DNA from 4 places in the Kocuria sp. NBRC 114282 genome. Region 2 is predicted to be linked to each of the others. Evidence: riboswitches for the same ligand, from Rfam matches in the RefSeq annotation. Region 2 holds a riboswitch; each other region holds the start of a gene.

Region 1 (3,350 bases), on a different contig from region 2:
TGCCCACGCGCTGCTTCTGCCCGCCCGAGAGCTGCTCGGGGTAGTTGCCCGCCCGCTCAGAGAGCCCGACGAACTCGAGCAGCTCCTTCACGCGCGCCCTGCGATCGGCCGCCGACCAGCCCGCCTGCTTCAGCGGGTACTCGACGTTGCCGGCCACGGAGCGCGACGTGAACAGGTTGAACTGCTGGAAGATCATGCCGATGTCGCGACGGATCGGGGCCAGCTGATTCTCGGTGCGGCCGTCGACCCGGCGGCCGTCGACCTCGACGACGCCGGAGGTCACCGGCTCCAGGCCGTTGATCAGGCGCACGAGCGTGGACTTGCCGGCACCCGAGTAGCCGATCACGCCGAAGATCTCGCCTCGGCGGATGTCGAGGGTGACATCGTCGACTGCGGTCACGTCCCGCTTGGTCCTGCCCTTGCCCGTGGTGAAGGACTTGGTGACGCCGTCGAAGCGCACGATCGCCTCGGTCTCGGGCCCGGGCCGACGCCGCTGCGTGTCAGCGGCCTCGGCCACCGGCTCGCTGCCGGGGTGGAACTGCTCGGCCGGGGTCACTTCTGGAGGTCCTCCTCGTAATCGGAGAGGACCTGCTCCAGCTCCTCCTGCGAGAGGTCCATGGTCACCGCGGTGCCCTTGCTGTCCTCCTTCTCGGCCTCCTCGACCTCCGGGGTGTGGAAGAGATCGGCGACCTTGTGGAGGGTCTCGTCGTCCTTGTTGGCCTCGGTGGTGGCGAACAGGTTCACGTACGGACGGGCGTTCTCGTTCTCGGCGCCGTCGGAGGCCAGGGCCGAATCGGGATCGATGTCGCCGCGGGCCAGGAAGTCGTTGTTGATGACGGAGCCGGCCACGGAGTCCAGAGACAGCACGGTCTGCTCGGCCGAGACCGGGGTGACGGAGACCTTCGAGGCCTCGGTGTCGATGTCCGACTCGGTCGGGGCGGTGGTGTCCGAGGTGAACTCGACCAGGCCGTTGGCCTGCAGCAGCAGCAGCGCGCGCGACTGGTTGATCGAGTCGTTGGGGATGGCGATCTCGTCGCCGTCCTGGATGTCCTCGAGCGACTCGTACTTGTTGGAGTACAGGCCCAGCGGGTAGATCGAGGTCGAGGCGATCGGGGTGATGCTCTCCCCGGAGCTGTTGTTGTAGTCCGCCAGGTACGCGATGTGCTGGAACCAGTTCATGTCGACGTCGCCGGAGACGGTCGCCGGGTTGACCTGGCTGTACTCGGAGAGCTCGACCAGCTCGACGGTGATGCCCTCCTCCTCGGCCTTCTCCACGAGGGCCTCGTTCACGGGGGTGGTGCCGACGACGCCGATCTTGATGACCCCGTCGTCGTAGGGGGCCTCATCGGAGTCGCCGCCGCCGCCGCAGCCGGCGAGGGTCAGGCCGAGGACTGTGGTCATGGCCAGGGCGGAGAGACGGTGTGCGCGCATGGGAGGGGTTGCCTTTCGTTCAGCGAGCTGTCCGATCCCATCGGGGTGACCGGCGGCGCTGAACGTCAGGCGTGCGCATCGATGCTGCGCACGAACCCAAATCCGTGCTTGCCGCGGTGCGGAACCGGAGCCGGATGGTCATCTGGGGCACCCCACCACGGTGAGAGGGTTGCCGTCCGGCCAGCCAGAGCTTCGCGCCGGATCTCGTCATCCGGCGCAGATCCTAGCATCTGAGTCCGGTGCGGGCGAGCCCCCCACGAGGCCTGGCACGGGCTCTGGCTCAGGCACCGACTGCACGTCGGCCGCGTCCCGGCTCATCGACGCCTCTGCCTCACCAGCTCATCAGCGCGGGAGCGAGCCCAGGCCTCGGCTGCCAGCACCGATTCGAGGCTCAGCTCGTCGACGGGCTCATGCTCCCGCACGACTTCGGCCACGAGCTCGACGATCTCCAGGAAGCGCAGGCGCCCGGCGTGGAAGGCCAGGACCGCCTGCTCGTTCGCGGCGTTGAACACGGCAGGGCCGGTGGGCCCTGAAGCCGCCGCCTCCTTGAGCAGACGCACCGCTGGGAAGGCCTCCTCATCCAGCGGCTCGAAGCTCCAGATCGCCGCCTGAGTCCAGTCGCACGGCGAGGCGGCGCCCGGGACCCGATGCGGCCAGCCGAGGCCCAGCGCGATCGGCAGGCGCATGTCCGGCGGGGAGGCCTGAGCCATGGTGGAGCCGTCCACGAACTGCACCATCGAGTGCACGACGGACTGCGGGTGCACCACCACGTCGATGCGCTCCAAGGGGATGTCGAAGAGCAGGTGGGCCTCGAGGACCTCGAGGGCCTTGTTGACCATGGTCGAGGAGTTCGTGGTCACCATCAGCCCCATGTCCCAGGTGGGATGGGCCAGGGCGTCCTGCGGGCGCACGTCCCGCAGGGAATCGCGCGAGCGCCCGCGGAAGGGTCCGCCGGAGGCCGTCAGCACGAGCCGATCGACCTCTGCCGACGCGCCGCTGCGCAGCGCCTGGGCCAGGGCTGAGTGCTCGGAGTCCACGGGGATCAGCGGGTCGTCGTGCGGGGAGGCCTGCGCGGCCCGGCGCACCAGCTCACCGCCGGCGATCAGCGACTCCTTGTTGGCCAGGGCCAGCAGCTTGCCGGCCTCCAGGGCGGCAAGGGTGGGGGCCAGCCCGATCGAGCCGGTGATGCCGTTGAGGACGAGATCGGCCTCCGGCGCTCGCGCCGCCTGCACGGCGGCCTTCGATCCCGCGAGGATCTGCGGGGAATAGTCCTCCCCCAGCGCCAGGACCCGCGAGGCGATCATGCGCTCGAGCAGCGCCGCGTCCTGGACATCGCCGGACGTCGCCACGAGCGGGGCCCGGGTCTCGACGGCCTGCTCCGCGAGCAGCTCGAGGTTCGACGAGCCGGCCGCCAGGGCCACCACCCGGAATGGGGCCTGCTGATCGGCCGACGCCGCGGCGGTGCGCACGACGTCGAGCGCCTGCGTGCCGATGGAGCCGGTCGAGCCCAGGATGCAGATGCGGCGCTGGGACTCGGCCCACAGGGGAGCCTCGGGGGCGGGACGCTGTTCGCTGGAGATCTCGGACATGGCTCCAGTATGCCGACCTGCCTCCAGCGCTGCCGGAGCGCGTTGGACGCGCCCCCCTTCCGCGCACGCCCCCTGGCCCGGAGGAGACGAAGCGCCCCGCCCCTCTCGACGAGGGACGGGGCGCTTGCAGGTGCTGCGGAACGCGTCGGCTCAGCGCTCGACGGCACCGCCGCGGCTGCCCTTGGTGAGGGCGCCGTAGATGAACAGCACGACGAGCGCGCCGATGATGGCGAGCACGATCGAGCCGATGGACAGGGTGCTGCCGGCCGGGTGCAGGCCCGGGATGACCATGGCGATCAGGCCGCCGACGAAGGCGCCGATGATGCCCAG
Region 2 (3,350 bases):
TCCCAGCCGGCCCAGTCTGGTGCTCGTGACAGTCACTGCTGCTCCTGCGCTGATCGTCGGAATTGCGGGGGAAGGGTCTCCGACGTCATCGTGGTGCGACCCGAGTCCAGATTAGGCGATCCGCTGTGCCGCGTACAGACCCACCGGGGGAAGCGGAGCTGTCTCTCAGCCCTGCCACAGCGCGGATCCAGGCGGATTCATGCCCGATCCGCCATATCTAAATGACTCTTGGGTAACCGTAACAGCGGAGGCCTTCCTGCAGAAGGCCTTGGGGCCATCCGATGCCCCTGACCTGCGGAAGAAGACGCTCTGACGTCACAATCGCGCTGCTGCGCTCCCGGGCACCCGCCGCGCCCCCTGCGATGCCGCCGCCGTGTGACGATCGGAGACGTGACGAAGCTGAGCACCTCCCGCGGCCGGCGCGCTGCGCAGACCATCCCTGCGCAGCGCGATCTCGCGCTGGATGCTGCTCGGGTCGCCTGCCTGATCGCCGTGGTCGTGCTCCACATTCTGCTGGTCACGCTCACGACGGATCCGAGCACGGGCGCGCTGCGCAGCGTCATGGCACCCACGGAGGCCTCCTGGTACGCCCCGGTGTCATGGCTCGTGCAGGTCATGCCGCTGTTCTTCGTGGTGGGAGGGTGCGCCTCGGCGATCTCGTGGTCGCGCCAGTCGGCGGAGGGCGTCCGCGGGCCGGCCTGGGTGCGCGCCCGGCTGCTGCGCCTGGTCGTGCCGGCGAGCGCTGTGTGGGTCGCCCTGGCGCTGGCCGGCGCCCTCGCGACGCTCGTGGGGATGCCCGCCGACTGGGCCTCGATGGCGCTGCAGGGGCTCGGGATGCACTTGTGGTTCGTGGGCGCCTACAACGCGTGCCTGGTCGGTGTGCCGCTGCTGCACGGGCTGCACGATCGCCGGCCCGTCCTCACCCTGGCTGCGCTGGTGGGGCTCAGCGCTGCGATCGAGGTGCTGCGCATCGCCGCGGAGCAGCCGTGGTGGGGCCTGCTCGGCTTCGCCCCGGTCTGGCTGGCGATCCATCAGATCGGCTTCTTCCGCCACGACGGATCCTTCGCTCGTGCCTCGGCAGGAAGACTGCTCGGGATCACGGCCCTGTCGGTCCTGGTGATGCTCTGCCTGACGAGCCTGCCCTGGTGGAGTGCGGACGGACTGTCGGCCCTGAACCCGCCCACGCTGTGCATGATCGCCCTCGGCGCGGCTCAGGCCTGCGTCCTGCAGCTGTGCTCGCCGGCTCTCGAGCGGCTCATGCGATGGCGTCCCGCGCAGGCCGTCGCCTGGGTCGTCGGCTCGCGGGCCACGACCCTGTACCTGTGGCACCTGCCGGTGATCGTGGCCGTGATGGCGGTGTGGTGGCTGCTCGGCGGCCCGGATCCGGTGCCCGGCTCGGCGCAGTGGTGGCTGTGGCGCCTGCCGATCGGGCTGCTGTGCTGGGCGATGGTCCTGCTGGTCGTGCGTCCGCTGGGCGTCCTGGAGGCCGTGGCGGGGCGGATCGTCGCCCGCGAGCCCGAACCGGAGGGGCCCGCAGCCGGAGGATCGCCCTCGGGTGAGCGGCCCCCGACCGCGCCCCGAGCCGACGGATCCGCGCCGCTGCGAGCTTCGAGTCCCGATCGCTCCTCATCGCCGGACGGACGGGCGTGGGTCCGCATCCTCGCAGCGGCCGTCCTCGTCTTCTCCGCAGCCGTGCTGGAGGTCCGCTTCCTGCTCGGCATCCCGCTGGCCCTCGGCGGCGCGGCGGCCATGGTCGCGGCGGTCCTGCTGCTGGTCCCGCCCGCACGGAGGTCCTGACGGCTCGATCGGTGGGGTGCTAGTATCGGACCGGCTTCACGAGACACAGCTGCCAAGCTCCGACTTGGCTGTGCACCAACCCCATGTTCAAGGGTGGTTCGGATGACGAAGCGGCCTGCACCTGACGCAGCGCACGAACAAGCTCCGGCGGGACGTGCAGGTCAAGAGCACCCCGTCACGGAAGACACCTCTCATGACGTCCTCGCCCTGCGACGAGCTCAAGAGCTCGACCTCGCTGGCCACACGCCAGATCCACGCCGGCCGGACAGGATCCGATCCGGGCGCCCCTGCCGCCCCCGTCCAGGCCACGCTGCCGGTGCCGATCTACCAGTCCTCGGCCTTCGAGTTCCCGGACCACGCGGCTGCCGCCGCCATGTTCGCCCAGACCACCCCGGGCTTCACCTACTCCCGCACGGGCAACCCCACGGTCGCCGTCCTGGAGCAGAAGGTCGCCGATCTCGAGGGCGGAGTGGGGGCCGTGGCCATGGGCTCGGGGCAGTCCGCCGTCGCCGCGGCCCTGCTCGCGCTGATCAGCACGGGCCCCGGCAAGCACCTGGTGGTCTCGGAGAAGATCTACGGCGGCACCGTCGACCTGCTCGGTGACACGCTGGCCGATCTCGGCGCGACCGTCACCTACGTCGATCCCGCTGACCCCTCGGCCTGGTCGGAGGCGATCACGGAGGACACTCGGGGCTTCTTCCTCGAGTCCATCGGCAACCCGCTGGCCACGCTGGCGGATCTGGACGCGATCTCCCGTATCGCCCATGAGCGGGGGATCCCGGTGATCGTCGACTCGACCCTGGCCACGCCGATCCTGTACCGGCCCTTCGAGCACGGGGCGGACATCGTGGTGCATTCGGCCACCAAGTTCTTCGGCGGGCACGGGACGTCGCTGGCCGGCGTCGTGATCGACTCCGGTCGCTTCGACTGGGAGGCCGAGGCCGCTCGCTGGCCGCAGTTCACCGAGCCGCGAGCGCGCTGGGGCGGGATCAGCCTGTGCGAGAAGCTGCGCGGCGGCTCGCCGTTCCTGCATCTGTGCCGGGCCAAGTTCGTGCACGACCTGGGTCTGACGCTCTCGCCGTTCAACGCCTCCCAGATCATCCAGGGCCTCGAGACGCTGGACCTGCGCATGCGCCGCCACTCGGACAGCGCCGCTCGCATCGCCGAGTTCCTGAGCACGCATCCGGCGGTGCGCTGCGTGCACCACCCCCTGATCGAGGGCTCCGCCGATCGGGAGATCGCCGAGCGCGACTTCCCCCAGGGCGTCGGGTCGGTCTTCGGCTTCGAGCTGGAGTGCTCGGATGCCGCAGTGGCCGGATTCGTCGACTCCCTGCGGCTTTTCAAGCTGGTGGCCAACATCGGCGACGTCCGCTCGCTGATCAACCATCCCGCGGCCATGACCCACTGCCGTCTCTCGGAGGAGCAGCGACTGGCCGGCGGGATCAGCTGGCAGACCCTGCGGCTGTCGATCGGGCTGGAGGCGGTCGACGACCTGATCGCCGATCTGCAGTCCTCGCTCGATGAGCTGCTGCGCGTCGAGGCCGCGCGCGGCG
Region 3 (3,350 bases), on a different contig from region 2:
GTGGGTGTCGAGCACCTTGGTCTGCCCGGCGCCGTAGACGTTCTCGCGCAGGGTGGGCCCGTCGTAGTCCGTGCGGTAGCGGCCGCGCTTCTGCAGCTCCGGGACCACGTGCTCCACGAAGTCCTCGAACGAGCCCGGGGACACGTGGTAGGCCAGGTTGATCCCGTCCAGCCCGCCCTCGTCGATCCAGGTCTCGAGCTGATCGGCCACGGTCTGCGGGGAGCCCACGACCACGTCGCCCATGCCGCCGATCGCGCAGTGGCGGGCGATCTCCTCGCGGGTCCACTGCTTGGCCCCGTCCTGCATGGTGAACGGAGTGAGGAAGGACTGGATGGCCTCGGTCTTGACATAGTTCAGGACCTCGTCCTCCTGGAACTTGGACAGATCCAGCCCGGACCAGCCGCCGATGATGGCCTGCGAGGCCTCCAGGCTGGCATAGCTCTGGTACTCGCGGTACTTGGCCTGGGCCTTCTCGTCGGTCTCGTCGACCACGACGGAGAGCATCGCGTAGATCTTCACGTCGTTCCGATCGCGCCCCTCGGCCTCGACCTTGTCGCGGATCCGGTCGGTCATGTGCCGGGTGAGGTCCGGGCGCAGGGCGCCGATGAACACGGCCTCTGCGTGCTTGCCGGCGAAGGCCTGACCGCGCGAGGACGCTCCGGCCTGGAAGATCAGCGGCGTGCGCTGCGGGCTGGGCTCGGTGAGCGCCGCACCAGGCACCGTGAAGTGCTTGCCCTGGTGCTGGATCGGGTGGACCTTGGCCGGATCGGCGTAGATCCCGCGCTCCACGTCCTTCACGACGGCGTCGTCCTCCCAGGAGCCCTCCCACAGCTTGTAGCAGACGTCGAGGAACTCCTCGGCGAGCTCGTAGCGCTCGTCGTGCTCGATCTGCGTGGGCAGGCCCTGGTTCTCGGCGGCCGAGGGCAGGTAGGAGGTCACCACGTTGAAGCCCACGCGCCCGCGGGTCAGATGATCCAGCGTCGCGTACTTGCGGGCCAGCGTGTACGGCTGCTCGTAGGTGACCGCACTGGTCACGCCGAAGCCGAGGTTCTTCGTCACCGCGGCCATGGCGGAGATCTGCATGAACGGATCGTTGACCGGGACCTGCGCGCCGCCGGCGATCGAGGGGGCGGCCGAGTTGCGGTAGATGTCGTAGATGCCGACCACATCGGCCAGGAACAGGGCGTCGAAGCGGCCCCGCTCGAGCACCTGGGCCAGGTTCGTCCAGTACTCGATCGTGTTGTATTCCGTGGCCCGCGAGCGCGGGTGGCGCCACAGCCCGAAGCTCTGGTGATCCACGCAGGTCATGTCGAAGGCGTTCAGGGAGATCCGCTTGGCCATAGAAGGCTGCTCCTGAGAAGACAGACCCGCGCCCCGTGCGCCGCTCATGCCGCGGCCAACCTGCGGGTCCAGCGCGTGCGTGCGCCGTACTTGCCGCACGCGGTCTAGCGAGCGGCCCGATCCTCACCTGGGGCACCCCGCTACGGGAGAGGGTTGCCGTCCGGCCAGCCAGGGCTGTGGGCCGGAACTCTTGATCGTGTGAGCGTCATCCTATGCACACCTGAGGCGACGGTGCGAAGCCCGTGCCGCGCGTTGCCCCGCTCGTCCTCCGATTTGCTGTCTCCCCGGACCAGGGCATTGAATGACCCCCGGTTCCCATCCGGAGCGGTACGAGAGACCTGGCTCGTCGACGCCGCAGCAACCAGTGCCGTCCATCCGCGGCACGAGGTGCTAATGCCAGGACCGATGGAGTGATGTGATGATCTCTGCACCCCCGTCCGCCCTGAGCACGGTCGATGCCGCCGCCCTGACCTTCGACCGGGTCGGCAAGTCCTTCCCGTCTTCCGGGGGCCGCCGGCGCGACGTCCTGGCCGATGTCAGCTTCGAGGTCCGCCCCGGGGAGATCGTCTCCGTGCTGGGCCCGTCGGGCTGCGGCAAGTCCACCCTGCTGCGCGCGGTGGCCGGTCTCGGCACGGCCACGGCCGGCCGGGTCCTGATCGACGACGCGCCCGTGCGCGGCCTGGACCCCCGCTGTGCGGTGGGCTTCCAGGAGCCGCGGCTGCTGCCGTGGCGCACCGTGGCCCGCAACGTGGCGCTCGGACTGCCGCGCGGCGTGCGCGGCCGCGAGGCCGAGCAGCGGGTGGCCCACCTGCTCGAGCTGGTCGGGCTGTCCAGGCATGCGGAGGATCGCCCGTCGGAGATCTCCGGAGGCATGGCGCAGCGGGCCTCGCTGGCTCGGGCGCTGGCGCGCAACCCGCAGGTGCTGCTGCTCGACGAGCCGTTCGGCGCGCTCGACGCACTGACGCGCCTGAAGATGCAGGACCTGCTGCTGGAGATCCACGCCGCCGATCCCACGACGGTCCTGCTGGTCACCCACGACGTCGAGGAGGCCCTGGTGCTCTCCGACCGCGTGGTCGTGCTCGGGACGCCGCCGGAGGGCGGGCCGGCGGGCATCCAGGAGATCCTCACGGTGGACTCGCCCCGCCCGCGCCACCGCGATGATCCCGAGCTGACGGGTGCCCGCAGGCACCTGCTCGGCCTGCTGGGCGTGGAGGCATGAGCGGGCTGACGCGTCGTCGCCTGCTGGGCCTGGCCGCCGTCGGGGCCGCCGCCGCGCCCCTGTCCGGGTGCGTCATGGAGGGCGAGGGCCCGGGCCGCGGCATGGCCTCCGGCTCGGACACCGAGATCTACCTGGACTACGCGACCTACAACCCGCTGTCGCTGATCATCCGCGAGAAGGGCTGGCTGGAGACCGTCGCCGCCGAGGGCGGCCAGGAGGTCCACTGGACGTTCTCGGCCGGGTCCAACAAGGCCAACGAGTTCCTGCGCGGCGGGGCGATCGACATCGGCTCGACCGCGGGCTCGGCCGCGCTGCTGGCGCGCACCAACCGCTCCCCCATCCGCGCGATCGACATCTGCTCCCAGCCGGAGTGGGCAGCACTCGTGCGCACCGCGGACTCGCCCCTGCGCTCGGTCGAGGATCTGCGCGGCAGGTCGGTGGCGGCCACCAAGGGCACGGATCCCTACTTCTTCCTGCTGCAGGCGCTATCAGCGGCGGATATGGGCTTCGACGAGACCACCGTGGTCAACCTCCAGCACGCCGACGGCCGCTCCGCCCTGACCAGCGGGCAGGTGGACGCCTGGTCCGGGCTCGACCCGATCATGGCCGGCGCCGAGCAGGACGGGGCGGTGCTGTTCCAGCGCGACCTGGCCTTCAACACCTACTGCTTCCTCAACGCTCGCGAGCTGTTCCTGGAGATCAACCCGCGCGGGGCCCAGATGGTCGTGGACGTCTACGCCCACGCCCGCGCCTGGGCGCTGGAGAACCCCCAGGAGGGCATCGCGATCCT
Region 4 (3,350 bases), on a different contig from region 2:
CCGCACCCGCTCCGGCAAGGTGCTCGACGCCGCCGAGGAGAGCTTCGGGCCGTGCTCCACCCTGGGCGACTGCACCGAGGTCTGCCCCGCCGGGCTGCCCCTGGAGAACCTCTCCGCGGTGGCTCGGGAGCATCTGCGCCGCCGTCGAGGGTCCGCGGACGGCTGAGCCCAGCCGGGCAGGCGCGGCTCCGCAGCGCCGCTGCCCGCCGTCCGCGAGCCGTTGCGCCGGCGGTCGTCTCGAGAAGGTCTCAGTCGATCGGCCAGGTCTTCCGGTGATCCGCCAGCTCCAGGATGGCCTGGCGGTCATCGACCGACGGGTAGATCCAGTCCTCGTTGATCTGGCGCTTCTGCTGCTTGGCCTCCGCCCCGCGCAGCTGGACCTCGCGGTCCCAGCCTGCGGTGAGGACACCGGCCTCTGCAGCTGCTCATCGACGACGAGCCTCCCCAGATCGTCGCGCTCGCCCGGGATCTGCTCCGTGAGCACCTGGGCGCGCATGCCCGCCGTCCAGATCACGGTCGCGGCCTCGATGACCGTGCCGTCGGTGAGCCGCGCGGAGTCCTCCGTCAGCGACTCCATCCCGGTGTCCAGCCGGACCTCCACGCCCTCGGCCTCCAGTGCGGCCTCGATCTCTGGGCGCGGTCCGTCGCCCAGGGCGCGGCCCACGACGTCGGCGCGATCCAGCATGACCACCCGCACCGGGTGCTCGCCGGCCACTGCTCGCAGGCGGCTGGGCAGCTCGGTGACGACCTCCAGGCCGGTGAAGCCGCCGCCCACGACGACCGCAGTGAAGGCACCGGGGCGCTGCGGGTCCCGGCTCAGCTGCGCGATGTGCTGGTGCAGGGCATCCGCGGCTTCGATGGTGTCGACGTCGAACAGGTGCTCCGCGCCCGGCAGCTGCGGGCTCACCAGCGTGCTGCCCGTGGCCAGGACCAGCTTGTCGTAGGCGAGCTCCACCGGATTTCCGTCGTGGTCCCGACCCGTGACCCTGTGGGCGTCCACGTCCACACCGGTGATCTCGGCACGGACCCGGCGCACGCCGATCGGGCCCAGGACACGATCCAGCGCCACGCGCATGCGCGACGGGTCGTCCTCGTAGAGCCGGGGGCGGATCTCCATGTCCCGCACTCCTTCTCCGTCGGTCGTCGACGACGACGACTCGCGAGCCACGGAAACTAGCAGCGGACTCCGACTCGCGAAGGCGCTGTCTGGGACCACCCTCGGCTCGCAGCGGCAACGCGTTAACAGTTGCAAACTTTTCAAGGCCGATGTAGATTTGCATCAGCAACTCCTTCTCCCGACCGACCCACAGGAGCCCGCGATGTACCCGTACACCTCCCAGTACCCGCAGACCCATCCGCAGGCCGCCACCTACATCAACCCTCGCTCCGCTCCGGGCAGCGCCGTCTTCACCCTGGTGTGCTCGATCGTCGTGTTCGCCCTGGTGCTGCTGCTCTCCCCGCTGACGATCATCTTCTCGATCGCCGCCGCGTACACGGTCACGGAGCCCGACTTCGGCGGCACCGCCGATCTGGTGGCTGCCATGCTCCTGGCCTTCCTGCCGATCGGCGCTCCCTCGATCCTCGGCGCCGCACTGGCCATGCACCCGCGCATCAGGATGCCGCGCGAGTTCTACCCCTCCTCCGGGGTCCGAGGCGCGGCCACGGTCTTCCTGGTCCTGAACCTGCTCTTCCTCCTCGTGGCCGTCGTGCTCGGGGCGCTGCCGCAGATCCTGGTGCTGTGAGCACGGCACCGCCGCGTCATGCGGCTTGTGCTGTCGGACCAGTCTTGTAATTTCAAGAACACGTTCACGAGCGCGGCCTCATAGGCCTGGCTGGCCGCGCAGCAACCCGAACTCGATTCCCGGGTGCTTCCAGAGCAGAACGGGCCTCAGCGCCCTCGCTGGGGCAAGACTCGACGGGGTCGCGCTGCGCGGCCCGGAAGGCAGGACCTCATGTCCGACGCACTGCACCAAGCACTGGAGTCGAAGCGCTCCGATCTCGAGCATCTGCACCCCTACAACGTGCCGCTGCACCTCGCACCGGAGGCCCCCGTGGTGCCGCCGCGCACGAACCACCGGTGGATCGACTTCGGAGATCGGGAGGCCCGGGAGTGGAGCAGAGTCCTGTTCCTCCTCCCCCGCAAGGGCCACTCAGCGACCGTCATGGCTTGCGCGCACAGCGTGTGGCGCTTCGGCCACCTGCCCAACGTGAACAGTGCCCCGGAGGTGGCTCGGGCCGCCCGCGCTCTCGGACACACCCCGGAGAGCGCCTGGGAGATGCTGGTGACGTTGATCGTCATGCGCCAGGACCAGGAGCACGACCCGAACGTCGAGTACGACCTGCGGGTCTGGGCCCTGTGGATCGAGCGCATGAACCACCTGGCGGACCCGATCACAGCGGCAAGGCACTGCTTGAAGGCCGTCGGTCAGCGCTGATCGGGGTCCTCAGCGACTGGCTCGACACGACACCCTTCTCCCCACCGATTCAGGCGGGGAGAAGGGCTTCCTCATTGCTTAATTAGAAATCAGCCCGACTCCTACCGCGAAAGCTCACGCTCACATCGAAGGCATCAAGCAGCTGATAACGGAGACCCGCCCTCGACATCGAGTCCCGGCAGGGCTTCGATGATCTCGACGGTGCGAACCGACACCGTGATGACCTTCTGGAGCAGATCGAGGATGTAGCGCGGATTGCCGTGTTCGAGGCCCCACTGGTTGGGGTCGTTGACGATGCCGGAGGCCTTGTCCGTGGTCACCTGGTACTGGCGAATGATCCACTCGATCGCGCTGCGAGACCCCAGCTGATAGCGGTACGCAGTCTCGGGAATGCCTTGCACGGTGATCTGCGGGTTCAGGATCAGGGTGTCGGGGGCGTCAGCGGCCTTCTGGCCGGTGGGGAAGCGCATCTTCTGCACGCGGTAGTACTCGGCCGCAGCCTCGGAGCCGCCGAGCGGGGGCTGCTCCCCTCCGACGACATCCAGCGGGTACAGGTCTGCGTCCTCGTAGTCGGCGTGGAGGTGGAACAGCGCCCGGCCTGCCTTGATGAACTCCGCGAACGCGGACGCGGGCACTTTCGGGATGCGCGGGAGCATCTGCTTGAGCTCCCCGGCGTAGCGCTCCCGGTACTCGGGGGAGTGGAGCAGGCCGTAGAGGAAGTGGAAAACGTCGTCCTTCGTGACCCCGCTTCCGTAGCGCTCGCGCATGAGCCGATGGAACTCGTCTGTGATGTTGTCTATGCGGCGGTATCCATCGACCATGTTGCCGTCGAGGCCGAGGTCGAGCTCTCCGTCGGGGAGGGGTTCCCAGCGGTAGCGTGCAAAATACTGGCCGGAATCTAAGGTATGAAGATTT

What was found. A riboswitch is a leader RNA that binds a small molecule or an ion and turns the genes downstream of it on or off. The one in region 2 is predicted to bind S-adenosylmethionine.
Region 1: linked by a shared signal. The riboswitch ahead of QSJ40_RS10355 (MetQ/NlpA family ABC transporter substrate-binding protein) and the one ahead of QSJ40_RS09370 (O-acetylhomoserine aminocarboxypropyltransferase/cysteine synthase family protein) in region 2 are both predicted to bind S-adenosylmethionine.
Region 3: linked by a shared signal. The riboswitch ahead of QSJ40_RS11370 (ABC transporter ATP-binding protein) and the one ahead of QSJ40_RS09370 (O-acetylhomoserine aminocarboxypropyltransferase/cysteine synthase family protein) in region 2 are both predicted to bind S-adenosylmethionine.
Region 4: linked by a shared signal. The riboswitch ahead of QSJ40_RS01030 (hypothetical protein) and the one ahead of QSJ40_RS09370 (O-acetylhomoserine aminocarboxypropyltransferase/cysteine synthase family protein) in region 2 are both predicted to bind S-adenosylmethionine.

Annotation. Positions count from the first base shown of each region.
Region 1 is NZ_BSQO01000006.1:34,308-37,657, reverse strand. Features, by position in the region: gene QSJ40_RS10360 (methionine ABC transporter ATP-binding protein) at 1-517, opposite strand, end outside; gene QSJ40_RS10355 (MetQ/NlpA family ABC transporter substrate-binding protein) at 553-1,431, opposite strand; SAM riboswitch class IV at 1,531-1,643, opposite strand; gene dxr (1-deoxy-D-xylulose-5-phosphate reductoisomerase) at 1,746-3,020, opposite strand; gene QSJ40_RS10345 (GlsB/YeaQ/YmgE family stress response membrane protein) at 3,171-3,350, opposite strand, start outside.
Region 2 is NZ_BSQO01000004.1:190,599-193,948, forward strand. Features, by position in the region: gene QSJ40_RS09360 (hypothetical protein) at 1-36, opposite strand, end outside; gene QSJ40_RS09365 (acyltransferase family protein) at 391-1,797, shown strand; SAM riboswitch class IV at 1,832-1,941, shown strand; gene QSJ40_RS09370 (O-acetylhomoserine aminocarboxypropyltransferase/cysteine synthase family protein) at 1,991-3,350, shown strand, end outside.
Region 3 is NZ_BSQO01000008.1:41,932-45,281, reverse strand. Features, by position in the region: gene QSJ40_RS11375 (LLM class flavin-dependent oxidoreductase) at 1-1,341, opposite strand, end outside; SAM riboswitch class IV at 1,423-1,537, opposite strand; SAM riboswitch class I at 1,654-1,761, shown strand; gene QSJ40_RS11370 (ABC transporter ATP-binding protein) at 1,760-2,560, shown strand; gene QSJ40_RS11365 (aliphatic sulfonate ABC transporter substrate-binding protein) at 2,557-3,350, shown strand, end outside.
Region 4 is NZ_BSQO01000001.1:221,927-225,276, reverse strand. Features, by position in the region: gene QSJ40_RS01045 (2Fe-2S iron-sulfur cluster-binding protein) at 1-166, shown strand, start outside; partial or broken gene QSJ40_RS12745 (NAD(P)/FAD-dependent oxidoreductase) at 473-1,075, opposite strand; gene QSJ40_RS01035 (hypothetical protein) at 1,320-1,742, shown strand; SAM riboswitch class IV at 1,805-1,918, shown strand; gene QSJ40_RS01030 (hypothetical protein) at 1,953-2,435, shown strand; gene QSJ40_RS01025 (DEAD/DEAH box helicase) at 2,570-3,350, opposite strand, start outside.